One region of the Clostridium amazonense genome, then DNA from elsewhere that is predicted to be linked to it. Evidence: a T-box and tRNA genes for the amino acid it is inferred to sense, from the RefSeq annotation. Region 1 holds a T-box; the other holds one or more tRNA genes.
What was found. A T-box is a leader RNA that pairs with one kind of tRNA and senses whether it is charged. The one in region 1 lies ahead of thrS (threonine--tRNA ligase), so its partner is inferred to be a tRNA-Thr.

Region 1 (3,439 bases):
CAAGAACAACTCTGTGAATAACTATAGGTCTATGTTTTTCTCCATCACTACCTATATAGCTAAGTTCAAATCTTTGAGGAAGTTGAAAATCTAATTGAATAGTTCCACATTGCCAAGTTCTTCCTAAACTATCTTCAAGATGAAAATCTATCTTAGGTCCATAAAAAGCACCATCACCTTCATTTATTTTATACTCAATCTTTTCTTCGTTTAATGCTTCACTTAAAGAAGCCTCTGCAAGATTCCATTCTTTATCACTACCCATAGAATTTTCAGGTCTTGTTGAAAGTTCCACATTATATTTAAATCCAAACTGAGAATAAACTTTATCAATAAGTCTTATAACATCTTTAATTTCTGACTTTATTTGTTCAGGCAACATAAATATATGTGCATCATCTTGTGTAAAAGCTCTAACCCTCATAAGTCCATGAAGTGCACCTGAAAGCTCATGTCTATGAACTCTTCCAAGTTCAGCAACTCTCAATGGTAAATCTCTATATGAATGTGATTCAGATTTATAAACAAGCATTCCCCCTGGACAATTCATAGGTTTTAATGCAAATTCTTCATCATCTATTTTAGAAGTATACATATTTTCTTTATAATGATACCAATGTCCTGAAGTTTCCCAAAGTTTTTTATTAAGCATTATAGGTGTTTCTATTTCAACATAATTATTTTCCTTGTGAACTTGTCTCCAAAAATCTATTAAAGTATTTTTTAAAACAACACCATTTGGTAAGAAAAATGGAAATCCTGGGCCTTCATCCATAACTGTAAATATTTTAAGTTCTTTTCCAAGTTTTCTATGATCTCTTTTTTTAGCTTCTTCTAAATTTTTTAAATATTTTTCTAATGATTTTTTATCTTCAAATGCAGTACCATAAATTCTTTGTAGCATTTTATTTTTTTCGCTACCTCTCCAATAGGCTCCTGCCACACTTAAAAGTTTAAATGCTTTTATATATTTTGTTGAAGGTATATGCGGTCCTCTACAAAGATCAATAAAATCTCCTTGTTTATATAAAGATATATTTTGACCTTCTTCTAAATCTTCTATAAGCTCTATTTTATATGGTTCTACTTTGTTTCTCATAAGATTTAATGCTTCTTCCCTTGAAACATCAATTCTTTCAAATTTTAAATCTTCATCTATTATTTTGTTCATTTCTAATTCTATTTTTTCTAAATCTTCTTCTGAAAAAGTTTCATTTGCATCAAAATCATAATAAAATCCATTAGCTATGGAAGGTCCTATGGCTAATTTTGCATCATTATAAAGTCTTTTCACAGCTTGTGCCATAACATGAGTTGTTGAATGTCTTAAAACATCAATTGCTTCTTCATCTTCATAAGTTAAAATTTCAACTTTATCGTCATTTTTTAATAAATAACTTAAATCAACTAATATTTCATTTACTCTTCCCACTATAGCATTCTTTGCAAGCTTATTACTGATTGACTTTGCAAGATCGTATATACTCATATTTTCTTCTATTTCTTTTATTGAATTATCTTTAAGTTTTATATTAATATTTTTCATAAAATTCTCCTCCAATATACTATTTTTTTAAATTACTTTAATTTTAAAATTCACATTTCTTTGTTGATTATGAATTTTCTTTTCACAATATTATTTATTTCATTCCATATATTTTAAAACATTATATTAAAAACTAGGTTTTATTTAACTTTTTAAAATTAAATCATATAGGGTTCAAATTTTAAATAACACATTTATAAGTTGAATTTTTTTCTTTCATCAAGAAACAGGAATTATTTAAATTAGTATTTATTTAAAAATTGATTTAGAAATTTTTATGAATAACGTTTTAAATAATTACTGTTCCTTTATTAACATTATTCTCATTTGATATTTGAATAATTTCATTTTTCAGCTTGGAACCCCATATAAAATTCCAAATTTGAGTATAAAAAAAACATCCATCCCGATCTTGGGACGAATGTTACACTTCGTGGTTCCACCCAAATTGAATTTTAAATTCAATTCTTCTCATCTTAATAACGGCATCTAACCGATGGCATTTCACTAAACAGTTACTAAACCATAGCTCCAGGGTAGTTTTCTTATAGACATATTTAGAAATACTCTCAGCTAATAATATTTCCTCTCTTTAAACTGTACTCTACAATACTCTTCCTATCATAGCATATTTAATCTTAAATTTAATAAATCTTTGTGCACAAAGTTAAGTATAGATAAATCGCAATTACTCATCTATATTTTTAGTTATATTACCATAATAAAATTAATTTGTAAATATGTTACCGCATTTTTTTATAAAAATTTAGCTATTTTCTAAAATTTTTTTACATTTTTATAGTTTTCTAAGCTAAAGTTTTAATTTATACATTTATCATTTAATAATCTTAAATTTGTATTTAATTTCTAGTTTTTTATTTGAAACCAGTTGAAAATTTAAAAGTAATATATTTAAATGTCGCTAGGCAAGAATGAATTCTCGCCTACAAATGTTGGGACTTTTAATATCAAATTCTAATTTCCTTCGTAGCTAAGGTTTTAGTCTTGGCGGTAATGTATCCTTGCTAAATTTTATTAGTTTTATCTTTAAATATACTAATCAACAAGAGGGACAGACATATCATAGGCTAATTATCTTTTTATAATTAATAACCATTTTAAGAGATATATTTATCACGACAAGTAGAGTCAGTCCCTAACAGATTACAAATTGAAAATAATATGTACAAGTAACGTTTTGCAAGAATGAATTCTCGCCTACATAGATTGATACAATTTCGCCTTTTTCCCTCGTAGCTGAGGTTTTAACCTTGGCTATCTTTGATTTGAATTTAAATATTTCTAGTAAAAATTAAATTTTCATCATTACTTAATTCTACGTTTAAAACATATTCATCTTCATTAAATTTTTTTATTTCATTTAGTTTATCTATTTTATTTTGAATAATATATCTAGTCATTTTGCCTCTTGCTTTTTTAGAATACATACTTATAGATTTTAATTTTCCATTTTTATTTTCTTTAAAATCAATATTTATAACTTTAAACTTACTATTTATTTCTTTTAAGTTTAAAGCTTTACTATATTCACTAGATGCTAAATTAATTAAAATTTTATCTCCACTGCTTTTACCTATGTCATCTATTATGTACTCTGTTAGTGATTCTCTCCAATAGCCATATAAATTATCAGCTACATTACTTTTAAGTTTTGTACCCATTTCTAATCTATATTCCTTAATCTTATCTAAAGGTCTAATTATTCCATATAGTCCTGATAATATTCTCAAATTATCTTGTGAAAAATCAATATCTTCCCCTTTTAAATTATCAGCTTCTAATCCCTTATATAGTTCTCCATTAAAAGCTAGTATTCCATACATTTCTTTAACATTCTCATCATAAAACTTTTCATATCTATAATAATTTGTT
Region 2 (3,439 bases), on a different contig from region 1:
ACACATGAGGATTGCAAAAGTAACTAATATAAATAGTACAATAGATGAATTAAAAGAATTAGGCCTTTGGGTTTATGGTGCAGATATGTCAGGTGAAGTTTGTTACAATGTTGATTTTAGTGGAGCTGTAGCATTAGTAATAGGTAGTGAAGGAAGAGGAATATCAAAATTAACAAAGGAAAAATGTGATGTATTAATTAAAATTCCTATGGTTGGTAAAATAACTTCTTTAAATGCCTCTGTTGCTGGCGGAATGTTAATGTACGAGGTGTTAAAGCAAAAACTAAAATAGTTTTTGTTGTTAAACGTGAAAAGAATATTTGTTGATGGATATAATGTAATAAATAGTTGGCCAGAACTTAGAAATATTAAAGACTATAGCTATGAATCGGCTAGGGCGAAACTACTTGATATAATGCTTAATTATGCAGCGTTTTGTGGGTGCAAAATAGAAATTGTTTATGACGCGCATTTAGTTAAAGGAGCATGTGAGAAAAAAGAAAAAAGAGATAAGGTTACAGTAATATTCACTAAAGAGGGCGAAACAGCCGATATGTATATAGAAAAGAAAGTGAATATGATAGGAAAAAAATTTGAAGTATATGTAGTTACGTCTGATTCGATAGAACAACAAATTACATTTCAAAGAGGTGCTAATAGAGTGTCTTCTTTGGAATTCTATCATCAGGTAACTGACATAGATAAAAAAATTAATAAAAAGTATGAAAAAAATTATTCTGAAAATAGAAATTTATTTTCTGATATGTTAGATAATGACATTCTAGAGATTTTTGAGAAGATGAGACGTGGAAAATAATCAAACTTGACACAACTGGATAATAATGTATAATTCAATTTGAGGTCATATTTGTTTTGGAGGGGATGCTGTTGGAGAAAAGGGGTTGTGAAGAAGGAATTAAATCTCAATTTTCAGGAAAAACTGATGAAGAAGTAGTGGAATTAGCTAGAAATGGGGATAAACAAGCATTGGAGTATTTGTTATCAAAATATGAAAATTTTGTAAGAGGCAAAGCTAAGTCATACTTTTTAATAGGAGCAGATAGGGAAGATATATATCAAGAAGGGATGATTGGTCTATTTAAATCTATAAGAGATTTTAGAGAGGATAAACTATCATCTTTTAAAGCATTTGCTGAATTGTGTGTGACAAGGCAGATTATAACGGCGGTTAAAACTGCAACAAGACAAAAACATATACCTTTAAACACATATATCTCTCTAAATAAACCTATATATGATGAAGAATCAGAAAGAACACTTATGGATATAATTTCAGGTGTTAAAATATCTGATCCAGAAGAATTGGTTATAAGTAAGGAAGAAATAGAAAATATAGAAAATGAAATAGGCGAAGTGTTGTCAGAGTTGGAAATGGAAGTTCTAATGTCATACTTGGATGGCAAGTCTTATCAAGAAATTGCATGCGATTTAGATAGGCAAGCTAAGTCTATAGATAATGCTCTTCAAAGAGTAAAAAGAAAGTTAGAAAAATGTTTGAATAAAAGAAGATGACTGATTGACAACAGCATATGAATATTGTATAATCAATAACTGATATACAGCAAATTTAAAAAGAAATTATTGAAAATATTAAGAATAAATGCCCATATAGCTCAGTAGGTAGAGCGTCACCTTGGTAAGGTGGAGGTCACCGGTTCAATCCCGATTATGGGCTCCAAACTCGTTAAGGATAGCAACACACCAGGATGAGTTTATAGAAGAAATATTATCAATAAAAGATTAAAAGGAGGAATTAGAAATGGCAAAGGAAAAATTTGAAAGAACTAAACCCCACGTTAATATTGGAACAATAGGACACGTAGACCACGGTAAAACAACATTAACAGCTGCAATCACAACAGTACTAGCAAACAAAGGTTATGCAGAAGCGTTTGATTATTCAGCAATAGATAAAGCACCAGAAGAAAAAGAAAGAGGAATCACAATCAATACATCACACGTTGAGTATGAAACAGATACAAGACACTATGCACACGTTGATTGTCCAGGACACGCAGACTATGTTAAGAACATGATAACAGGAGCTGCACAAATGGATGGAGCTATCTTAGTTGTATCAGCAGCAGATGGTCCAATGCCTCAAACAAGAGAGCACATACTACTAGCATCAAGAGTTGGAGTACAATACATAGTAGTATTCTTAAACAAAGCAGATATGGTAGACGATCCAGAATTACTAGAATTAGTAGAAATGGAAGTAAGAGAGTTATTAAGCGAATATGACTTCCCAGGAGATGATATTCCAATAGTAACAGGATCAGCATTAAAAGCATTAGAAAACCCAACAGATGAAGCAGCAACAGAATGTATCATGAACTTAATGGCGGAAATAGATAGCTATATTCCAACACCAGAAAGAGCAACAGATAGACCATTCTTAATGCCTGTAGAGGACGTATTCACAATAACAGGAAGAGGAACAGTTGCAACAGGAAGAGTTGAAACTGGAATTCTAAAAGTTGGAGAAGAAATCGAAATCGTTGGATTAAGCGAAGAGAAAAGAAAAACTGTATGTACAGGAGTAGAGATGTTCAGAAAACTTCTTGATCAAGCAGAAGCTGGAGATAACATCGGAGCATTATTAAGAGGAATACAAAGAACAGACATCGAAAGAGGTCAAGTACTAGCTAAACCAGGTTCAGTACACCCACACAAAAAATTCGTAGGTCAAGTATACGTACTTAAAAAAGAAGAGGGTGGAAGACACACTCCATTCTTCGATGGATACAGACCACAATTCTACTTCAGAACAACTGACGTAACAGGATCAATCAAATTACCAGAAGGAATGGAAATGGTAATGCCAGGAGATCACATCGACATGAACGTTGAATTAATAACTCAAGTAGCAATGGATGAGGGATTAAGATTCGCGATCAGAGAAGGTGGAAGAACAGTAGGTTCAGGAGTTGTTACTTCTATAATAGAGTAATATAACACCAATAATTTCAAGTCAAAAAAAATTGACTTAAGAGTGTATACATGATAATATAATACCTAGGTTTTAAGGAGAAGGGGACGCCCTTCTCCTTAATTAATAAAAAAAATAATTATTAGTATACTAAAAATTAGTAATAAAAACTATTAAATAAAATTTAAAAAAATACTTGTAAATGCAACTTAAATACGATATAATGTAGAAGTTGCAAAGTGGTAACAGCGATGAGGTAAGAGGTTGCCGGACTTCCGGGGAATTCTTCACCGAGCATGCCTGATCATGAATTGGGCGACGGAGTTTTACTGTTCGAGGCATTGTCTAAAAGACGGTGCAACACCCGGTACAGTTTACAGAACATCCGCTGTTGCGCGTAAGAAGTATAGCGTGCGATGAAAAGGAGGGAAAACAATGTCAAAACAAAAAATAAGAATCAGATTAAAAGCATTTGATCACACAATA

Region 2: it encodes a tRNA-Thr, which carries the amino acid that the T-box ahead of thrS (threonine--tRNA ligase) is inferred to sense. The anticodon was not compared.

Annotation. Positions count from the first base shown of each region.
Region 1 covers NZ_JBWKMH010000023.1:223,534-226,972, reverse strand. Annotated here, with positions in the region: gene thrS (threonine--tRNA ligase) at 1-1,546, opposite strand, end outside; T-box leader at 1,957-2,180, opposite strand; gene AC07E4_RS09205 (YaaA family protein) at 2,839-3,439, opposite strand, start outside.
Region 2 covers NZ_JBWKMH010000010.1:21,488-24,926, forward strand. Annotated here, with positions in the region: gene rlmB (23S rRNA (guanosine(2251)-2'-O)-methyltransferase RlmB) at 1-292, shown strand, start outside; gene AC07E4_RS04465 (NYN domain-containing protein) at 308-817, shown strand; gene sigH (RNA polymerase sporulation sigma factor SigH) at 883-1,533, shown strand; tRNA gene AC07E4_RS04475 (tRNA-Thr) at 1,624-1,699, shown strand; gene tuf (elongation factor Tu) at 1,781-2,974, shown strand; gene rpsJ (30S ribosomal protein S10) at 3,389-3,439, shown strand, end outside.